DNA from 2 places in the Colwellia sp. MB02u-14 genome. Region 2 is predicted to be linked to the other one. Evidence: predicted binding sites of a transcription regulator. Region 2 holds the regulator's gene; the other holds the start of a gene.
The links. Region 2 encodes MetJ, which represses methionine synthesis genes. Its sites were predicted from a motif close to TAGACGTCTAGACGTCTA; they were not measured.
Positions count from the first base shown of each region.

Region 1 (5,328 bases), on a different contig from region 2:
GGTAAGTATCAATGAAGGGGCGTGGCAAAATAGAAATCGATATGAAACCAACAGTGTTGTCCTTGTAGATCAGCAAGCGAGAAGTTACCGTTACCGTGTTCAAGCGTGCAGCCTTGATGAGGTTTGTTCTGATTATTCATTGGCATCAGAGCCAGTGAAATCGGAACAATTAGCTATAATATATCAACTTGATTGTACGGATGATGTTGATTGTTTAGAAAAAAATAACTATTACATGCTTTATGATAACAAGTATTATCAGCTGAATTTAAATGCTGAAAAAGCCAACGTTATAGAAATGACCGCAGAAGAATGGGCAAGTTTAGGTAAGCTAGTGAAAAGTGTTTTTAAGGCGGCGATATGCGGTGCAGATACCATATGTGAAAAGTATCATGCCAATAATTTTTTAACAGTCGATGACTCTATTGTTTATCAAGCAGATGATAATAATTTTTATTTTACTTACCACGAAAAAATATTGCATTACAGTGTACTAAATGGTCAGAGAAGTCTTGTTGTAAGCACCCAAACGTGGGATAAACTTTCAGAACAGTTTACTTTAATCGAGAGCGGGTTGAAGCTTTTAAATAATGAAGTCGTAACAGGTGAACAAGAATACCTACAGTTAATTAGTGTCGATACAAGGGAGGTGTTTTCGTTTGAACATATTGATAGTAATTATGAACATGTTAATAGAAAGATTATCTTTGTAACTGATGAGTAGAGTGAAAAAAATGCTGCAAAGCATTCAAAATAACAATATAACATTTGCCAGTAGCATTAGGTGCTAAGGAATGCATAACATGACCGTAATAACCCAGCTATAATTCTTTATATTACGTTGCTTTTTTCTGCACTAAGTCATGCAGAAACAACATGGGTGCCTATAAATGTAGGTGACATAACAACCTTTATTCCTTATGTGCCTAGCTCCGGGCTAACAGCACCAAATAATGTGCAAATAACAGAAAGTAACGGTGAGTCGGTTATCTCTTGGGGTAACGTTGAGCATGCCAGCCAATATGATATTCAAGCACTAAATTCATCGGGTGTGTGGGTTAGTATATTAATAACCGATGCACTTTCAGTGGTGTTAGATGGGGTTCTTAGTTGGGTAATATATGGAAAAAACCAACCCTGATCTAGACTCCTCACCAACGGAGCCAGAGAAGGTAGATGAAGCATATTTATCCTTTAGTTTTAGAATCGAATTCAGTCTTAATCTCTATTTTAAGTGATTTTAATTGTCCAACTATAGTTGGTTGATAATAAACTTATGGTACAACTACTTGTTTAAGGTAGTAAAATTTTATTTATTATACTGATAATATTTGAATATTAATAGTTGAGCGAAGTGGAAAGTATTAAACCAAGTTTACAAGAATTAGATAAGTGGTTGAGGGTCAAGTGGTATGTACTAGGTGTACCTTGACGTGGTCTAATGGATTCGACTACCTAGTTAAGAGATAATAATCTTAACTGGAGATCGAAAATGACAAAACGTAAAAATATTCAAAAGAATTCAAACCTGATGCTATCGCTTTAGTCGTTGAGCAAAACTATAGCCAGGCAGAAGCCTCAAGAAACTAAGGTGTTAATCCTAATATGCTAGGTCGTTGGATCAAAGAAGCTGACAATGAGGATGGTCATGCTTTTCGTGGTAACGGGAAATTAACACCCGAGCAAGAAGAAATCCGCAACCTAAAAGCGTAAGTTAAACGTTTAGAAATGGAGCGTGAGATCCTAAAAAAGCGACGGTCTTCTTTGCCAAAGAAACGAAGTAAAATATTCGTTCATTGCCCAACATAAGAAGATCTGGCCTGTGGTAGTAATGTGTCACGTACTGGGTGTTAAAAGTAATAAACTCTATAGCTTTCAAAAGCGTAAAGTAAGTGCCGCTGATGATCTAACCCATCAAGAAATGATTGCGTTGATCAAAGATATTGCTAAATTCAGTGACAATACTTATGGCGCTAGGCGGATTAAAAAAGTACTCAATACATTAAGCTTTCCGGTTAGTCGACGTAAAACGGCTCAACTCATGAAAGAAGCGAACGTTTGGGTTCGTTATAAAAAGAAATACAAGGCAACAACGAACAGCGACCATAACAAACCCATTTATCAAAATGAGTTAAAGCAAAACTTTGCTGTTGAAGCGCCAGATAAAGCGTGGGTAGGTGATATCACCTACGTTTGGACATCAGAAGGTTGGCTATATTTATGTGTGGTGATTGACTTATATTCACGAAAAATCGTGGGTTGGAGCATGGGATCAAGAATGAAAGCGCAGCTTGTTTGTGATGCATTAACAATGGCTATTTGGCAACGACAACCTAAAGCAGGGTTAATAGTTCATTCAGATCAAGGCGTTCAGTATGCCAGTCATCAATATCGTCGATTGCTCAAATTAAATGGGTTTATTGGTAGTATGAGTAAAAAAGGGTGTTGCTGGGATACTCAGTCTATAATTTTAGCCAATTCTTAATGCCAACAATCAGAGGGCAAGATGTTGGTACTAAAAAACGTTATGCGGGGATCGTAGAAAAAAAGGGCAAGTATGAACTTATTTTTAAAGGTTTAGAGAGTGTTCGCACCGACTGGACAGAATTGGCAAAAACTTTTCAACGAGAGTTGTATTTAAAAATATTTAACGGCGAACCTTTTGCCGACTATGTCCGCAGTATTGTTGCTCAAACCTCTGCAGGGCAATTAGATCACTTACTGGTTTATCGTAAGCGTATTCGCCGGCAATTAGATCACTATGTTAAAAATGTGCCCCCGCATGTCAAAGCTGCACGTTTAGCTGATGACATTAATAAAATAAACAATCAGCCGTTAAAGTATCAGCAACGCGGTTGGATAGAATATTTCATTACGACGTCTGGTCCGCAAGCTAAAGGTTATGTCAAAGCGCCCTTAGATTACCAGTTTTATATTGACCGACAATTAGCGACTGTTGCCGATGCTCTTTTACCTTTTGTTGGCAGCAGTTTCGAAAAGCTAACCAGTGATCAAATGAACTTATTTCAATAAGTCTATCGCTGTAATTATTGTAAATAAATCGTGCATCATGCTTGGAAAGATCATAAGGTAACTTTATTAAGTTAGCTATTTAGATGGCTAAATGAATTTTATGCTTTAGGATGAAAAATCATGATCAACGATACCAAAATAGTCAATGCTGGACGAAAATCAAAATGGACACGTGGCGTTGTTAATCCCCCGGTAGAACGTGCATCAACCGTTGTTTTTAATACGGTTAAAGAAATGAATCACGCAACCGCTAACCGCGGCAATCAGGTGCTTTTCTACGGACGAAGAGGCACCTCAACCGCTTTTGCTTTCGCAGATGCAATGACTGATCTTGAAGGCGGTGCAGGTTGTGCCATTTATCCATCGGGTACTGCGGCGATCACTAATGCTATTCTTTCGTTTGTTAAAACCGGTGATCATATTTTAATGGTTGATACCGCCTATGAACCAACACGCGATTTTTGCGACAAGATATTGGTTAACATTGGCGTAGAAACCACTTATTACGATCCCACTATGGGTAAAAATATAGACACACTTATCAAAGTTAACACCCGACTTATTTTCTTAGAATCACCTGGCTCTATTACTATGGAAGTACAAGATGTTCCGGGTATTGCTGAAGTTGCTCACCAGCATGGCTGTATTGTTATGCTCGACAATACTTGGGCTGCGGGGGTCAATTTTCAACCTTTTGACTACGGTGTTGATATTTCGATTCAAGCCGCGACTAAATATATCGTTGGTCATTCAGATGTGATGTTAGGCACGGCAACGGCGACAGAAGAGTACTGGCCACAATTACGTGAAAATAGCTATTTAATGGGGCAATGTACGTCGCCTGACGATTTATATTTAGCGATGCGTGGTATTCGCACCTTAGGTGTTCGTTTAAAACAACACCAAGCCAGTGCCCTAAAAGTGGCTAATTGGCTGGCAACACGCGATGAAGTTGATGTAATTCTTCATCCTGCTTTTGAATCATGTCCGGGCCATGAATATTTTAAGCGCGACTTTACGGGCGCTAACGGTTTGTTTTCTTTTGTGTTAACGCGTGGTGATAAGCGGTCACTTAATGCCTTACTCGATGGTATGGAACATTTTAAAATGGGCTATTCTTGGGGAGGTTTTGAAAGTTTGATTTTGGGTAATACTAATGTCGGGCGCATACGCACAGCAACTCAGTGGCATTATGAGTACCCATTAATTCGTTTGCATATAGGCTTAGAAGATGTTGATGACTTAATTGCCGACCTTGCTAGAGGTTTTGATAGATTAAATGCGGCGTTGGAAATATCATCGTCTAGCTGATGTCGTTAAGGGTATTTACGGTTAAGTAAATACCCTTGTGAGTTATTGTCTTGATACGATTATCGAGCCGAAATTACTGGACTATTATTTAAGGTAAGGGGCAAATATCTGTTTCTATTTTTTGATAATAATCAGCGGTTAAACCAAGTAATTGTGGCACTGTTGCTGAAATTGCAATCGAAGAGAAAGTACCCACTAAAACGCCGGTGAATAGTGATATAGAAAAACCTGCTAAAGACTCTCCTGCAAACCCCCATATGGCAATAATAGTCGCTAATGTCGTTCCTGAGGTGATCATCGTTCTTACTAAAGTTGATTTAATGGCTTGATTGATCACGTTATCTATATTTGCATGATTATTTGATTTCATTATTTCTCTTATTTTGTCACCGACAATAATTGAGTCGTTTAATGAGTAGCCAATAATGGCTAACAAACTGGCTAAAATTGTTAAATCAAAGGATAAGCCAAACCATGCAAATAACCCGAGTACGATAAGTACATCATGAAAAAGAGCAATAACAGCACCCGCGGCTAAACGCCACTCAAATCTAAAAGACAAATAGATTAAGATGACAATAATTGCGGTTAATAGCGCTAATCCACCTTGGTTAATTAATTCTTCACCGACTTGGCTTCCTATGTAAACGGCGTCTTGAGGCGTGATGTTTAACTGATTTTTGTCAGCAAAATCAGTTAGCCATTCCTTACCTTGTAAACTGACGTTATTATCTGCTTGTTGAACACTCCAATGTGTTCCTTGTTCAGCAGAGGTTAATTTAAAGCTTTCAGGGAGATAAGCACTGAGTAAGGTCTTCATTTTTGTTTGGCTAAGGGGATTTTCCGTTGAAAATTCAGTAAGGTAACCGCCAGTAAAATCTAAACCAAGCGCTAAATTTTTGCTCAATAGACCAGAAAGTGCAATAACAATAAATATTGCTGCGCAATAAAAGCTGGCAATGCGAAAGTAGCTTAAAGTAAAGT
Region 1 covers NZ_JACGUX010000062.1:185,963-191,290, reverse strand. The annotation lists gene H4J52_RS05725 (fibronectin type III domain-containing protein) at 1-724, shown strand, start outside; gene H4J52_RS05720 (hypothetical protein) at 881-1,141, shown strand; partial or broken gene H4J52_RS05715 (IS3 family transposase) at 1,537-2,455, shown strand; gene H4J52_RS05710 (DNA polymerase domain-containing protein) at 2,485-3,033, shown strand; gene H4J52_RS05705 (cystathionine beta-lyase) at 3,154-4,344, shown strand; gene secF (protein translocase subunit SecF) at 4,433-5,328, opposite strand, start outside.
Region 1: the regulator MetJ is predicted to act here: its motif matches at 3,106-3,123, upstream of H4J52_RS05705 (cystathionine beta-lyase).

Region 2 (5,328 bases):
TGGTAAACGGTGTAATTTACGAGCAAGTGGTACAACACGGGGATCAGCACTGTATATACCATCGACATCAGTCCAGAGCGTAACATTCAACGCACCCGACAGCGATGCGATTATTGTTGCTGAATAGTCACTGCCATTACGTCCTAATGTACAGGTCTCACCTCGTGAGTTTTTAGTAATGTAGCCAGTAATGACTGCCAACTTTCCCTTTTGTAATATTTCCTGAAATTGTTTTTTGCTGCTTTGATTATCAACTGCACACTCTTTATCGTTATTAATAACTAAGAAATCACGCGCATCAATTGAATAACTTGGACACACTTGCTCACTCAGCACTGCGGATAATAAACGCGCAGACCACACTTCTCCATAGGCCAGCATATCAGCATGATGTTGACGCGGTTGCTCTGTTAACCAAACGGTTAATTGATCTATATCATCAGACAAAATCTCAATTAAGCATGCGGCTCTACTCTTATTTAATAGTTCACTAATTAATACACTTTGTGACTGTTTTAATGCCTCAATGGCAACTAAAAGATCCTGACTATTTTCAACAGCGAGTTCATAAATATTGAATAAGTCATCCGTCGTATTACCATTAGCAGAGACAACGACTAAATCATCTAACTGACAATTTTTGCGAATAATAGCAACCACACGCTCAATACATTGTGTGGTTGCCAAGCTGCTACCACCAAATTTATGTGCATGTATAGCATGTTTGGCAAGTTGGTTATTCCCGGATGATAACGGTTCTACTGTATTTGACTGTGTCATTTTCACTCATTAATTATTCTACTAAAAATAGCCTAAAAACTTAAATTTGGCTCGCAAGTAAAGCTTGTTCCAAATCACTGATAATATCAGTAATATCTTCAATACCTACAGAAATTCTGACTAAGGATTGCGTGATACCTGCAGCAATTTGTGCTTCAATCTCCATACCTGCGTGAGTCATCGTTGATGGATGACTGATTAAACTTTCGACGCCACCTAACGATTGTGCCAAGGTAAAGAGTGCTAACTTATCAAACAACACTTTAACCGCTTCAACACCGCCTTTTATTTCAAAACTCATCATAGCGCCAAAATCTTTTTGTTGCCGCTTAGCAATTTCATGTCCTGGATGATCTTTCAAACCAGGAAAATACACGGCATTAATTGCTGAGTGATTTTTTAGGTATTTTGCCACAACATTTGCATTCTCTTGATGTTGTTTCATGCGAATAGGCAATGTTTTTAAGCCGCGTAATGCAAGATAGCTGTCAAATGGTGAGCCCGTAATACCAATACAATTTGCCCACCACGCAAGTTCTACACCAAGCTCCTGGTCTTTTGTTACTAATACACCACCAACCACATCACTATGACCGTTAATATATTTAGTTGTTGAATGAAAAACAATATCCGCGCCTAATAATAACGGCTGCTGCAAAAGAGGTGAAAGAAAAGTATTATCTACCGCAACTAAAGCTCCTACATTATGACTCGCCTGAGTGACCTTTTCTATATCAACCAAACGTAATAATGGGTTACTCGGTGATTCAACCAGAACTAATCTTGGCTTTTTCGCCAGTGCTTGAGCTAAGGCTTCCTCATCGTTTTGGTCAACAACGATAACATTAAATTGGCCACGTTTTGCTAAATGGGTAAATAATCGATAACTGCCACCATAACAGTCATGGGGGATAATAACAGTATCTTGTGTTGTCAGTAGTTGACAGATTAAATGAACAGCAGACATACCGGTACTAGTGACTATACCAACTGCGCCATGCTCTAAATCAGCAATAGCTTGCCCAAATGTACTTCGTGTTGGATTTCCTGTCCTAGAATAATCAAACTGGCGCTTATCATTAAAGCCTTTTAAAGCGTAAGTACTCGATAAATGAATTGCAGGTACAACGCCACCATGGTGTTTATCACTATTAATACCCGCTCTAACCGCCAATGTTGCTGGTTTTTTGCTTGTCATTTTTTGCTCCAATTGGACAATAAAATCAAATAGATGTTTGGACGTCTATAACTCTAAACGCTTTACTTTTGCCGGTCAAGAACTTTAGACTTCTAAACTTCTACACATTCGTTATTGACTCAACGCCAACAACCAGTAAAATCGAACCTATAAAAAATAATTTAGCTAAACAAGGTAATTAGATGGCAAAGTGGAATGGCGATTATATAAAACCATACGCCGAACATGGGAAAAAAAGTGAGCAAGTTAAAAAAATCACCGTATCAATTCCGTTGCGTGTGCTTAAGGTGTTAACTGACGAACGCACACGTCGACAAGTTAATAATTTACGCCATGCGACAAACAGTGAATTATTATGTGAAGCTTTTTTACATGCTTTTACTGGACAGCCTCTTCCTGATGATGGTGATTTGACAAAAGACAATACTGAAATGCTCCCCAAAAGTGTTCGAGATGCACTGATAGCAAAGGGGATTACCGACTTTAGTCAATTTGAAGTAGATGACGAGCAGTAATTATTTACACTCATTTAAAGACGCTTTAGCGTCTTTTTTTATGCCTAAACGATAAGCATCGATAACACCCACTCCCCAACAAATTACGAGTATATAGGTTAATGTGCTCACCCAGAACGGATCAAAAGTAATAGGGTGTTTTGCTATTTCATTTGCAAGTACTTGGCTGTTTAGCCCAATTTCACCTGATTTTACTCTATCAATAAGTGGCTGATATTTACTGACCACCTCTTCAATATACACATAAGCCGTTATTGAAAATACTAAAATTAGCGCTATTGCACGCCGATAGGACTGAAAAACTAGTTGGCCAACTCCTGGGTAAACAAGCGTAGAAAGTAAAACTGCTTTTGTTACGTTTTTCATTATGGCTCTCCCGCGTGTTCATCTTAGTTTATTTGCATTACATTTTACTGATTATTCCATATAATTTTCAAGCATCACTAATGCGGCAACGCCAGAATCAACCGCGGCTTGGGCAAGTGCAACTCGACCACATAAACCACGATTGCTCCTTTGCGCTGATTATTCCATATAATTTTCAGGCATCGCTAATGCGACAACGCCAGAATCAACCACAGCTTGGGCAAGTGCAACTCGACCACATAAACCACGATTGCTCCTTTGCGCTGATTATTCCATATAATTTTCAGGCATCGCTAATGCGGCAACGCCAGAATCAACCGCAGCTTGGGCAACAGCAAGTGCAACTCGACCACATAAACGCGGGTCCATTGGTTTAGGAATGATATATTCCTTACCAAAAGTTAAACTTTGCTCACCGCTAGCATCTAGCACTTCCTGCAAAACAGGTTCTTTTGCTAATTCACGGATGGCATTAACAGCAGCAATTTTCATTTCATCGTTAATCCTTCTAGCACGAACATCTAATGCTCCACGGAAAATAAAAGGAAAACATAAAACATTATTAACTTGGTTAGGGTAATCAGAACGTCCAGTGGCAATAATAAGATCATCGCGAACAGCAAGCGCTAATGCTGGTTTAATTTCAGGATCGGGGTTTGAACAAGCAAATATCACCGGATTCGCCGCCATCATTTTTACATTTTCAACAGAAAGTAAATTTGGCCCAGAAACACCGACAAATACATCTGCGCCATCGATGACATCTTCTAGCGTACGTTTATCGGTATTATTAGCAAACATACGCTTGTATTCATTAAGATCGTCACGACGAGTATGAATAACACCTTTAGTATCTAACATGTAGATTTTTTCTCGCTGAGCGCCACATTTTATTAAGAGTTCCATACAAGCAATTGCTGCAGCACCTGCCCCAAGACACACTATATTGGCGTCTTTAATATGTTTACCTTGAATTTCTAAGGCATTGATCATACCTGCAGCAGTAACGATAGCGGTACCATGTTGATCATCATGAAATACAGGTATTTTACAACGTTCAATAAGGGCCTTTTCAATAGCAAAACACTCTGGCGCTTTAATATCTTCTAAGTTAATGCCGCCAAAACTATCTGCAATATTAGCCACCGTATTAACAAATTCTTCAACTGTCTTATGTTTGACCTCGATATCGAATGAATTAATGTTTGCAAATCGCTTAAACAATAACGCTTTACCTTCCATCACTGGCTTAGCAGCCATACCACCTAAATTACCTAAACCTAAAATAGCGGTACCGTTAGTAATAACAGCAACCGTATTACCTTTGCCGGTATATTTGTAAACATCATCTGGGTTTGCTGCAATTGCACGTACCGGCTCAGCAACACCGGGGCTGTATGCGAGCGCTAAATCAAGGCTAGTTTCAGCAGCGGTAGTTAATTCGACACTTATTTTCCCTGGCGTTGGGAATTGATGGTAATCAAGTGCTTGTTGGCGAAAATCAGTCATGATGAGTCCTATGCGTTAGGTAAATTTATTATGTTTTTTATGCTATTTTTTAAGTTTTATTATTTTTACATACAGTATAGTTATATATATTATGGCAATCTTACATGTTGTTCCAACATTATTCTTATATAAAAAAGTGCCAGAAGCCACAACAAACATACCCTCAGCACTTTTCTATTGCACATCATAAAACTAAATATTCGTTATATAGCTTAATCTATTCATCTAATACTTATGTACATTTTATAAACTTCATTCACTGGCTAAACTTAGCTTTCTATTTTTGTTTTTTTCAATGCACAATAGCGAATTTATCACTAAATTTTAACATTAAAACCATAACGTTCATTAACTTTATAACTTATGATTGTAGTGTTAGTAATTTTTTTTGCATTTATATTCAAATCAATGTTTGAATATATTTTATTTTTGATGAAAAAAAAACCACCTAAAAGGTGGTTTTAATAAAATTTTATTTTAGAAAATATGCTGTATTATGTGTTAATCAGTGAACGGATTAACTAAAATAATAGTTTCATTACGTTCTGGTCCTGTTGAAATAATATCAACCGGTACGCCTGTCAATTCTTCAATACGCTTGATGTAAGCAATTGCATTAGCAGGTAAAACATCACGAGAAGTTGCTCCAACTGTTGTTTCAGACCAGCCCGGCATTTCTTCGTAAACAGGTGTAATACACTCATAACCTTCAGCAGCCGTTGGCGGCACGGTGATAATATCACCCGCTTGAGTTTTGTAGCCTGTACAAATTTTAAGTGTTTTTAAACCATCTAAAACATCAAGTTTAGTTAAACAGAAACCTGTTACGCTGTTAACTTGAATCGCGCGATGCATTGCAACGGCATCAAACCAACCACAACGTCGCTCACGACCCGTAGTTGCGCCAAATTCATGGCCAACGGTGCCTAAGTGTTCACCCACTTCATCGTCTAGTTCTGT
Region 2 covers NZ_JACGUX010000001.1:256,293-261,620, reverse strand. The annotation lists gene metL (bifunctional aspartate kinase/homoserine dehydrogenase II) at 1-780, opposite strand, end outside; gene metB (cystathionine gamma-synthase) at 821-1,978, opposite strand; gene metJ (met regulon transcriptional regulator MetJ) at 2,161-2,493, shown strand; gene H4J52_RS01060 (hypothetical protein) at 2,494-2,859, opposite strand; gene H4J52_RS01055 (malic enzyme-like NAD(P)-binding protein) at 3,127-4,368, opposite strand; gene H4J52_RS01050 (adenylosuccinate synthase) at 4,870-5,328, opposite strand, start outside.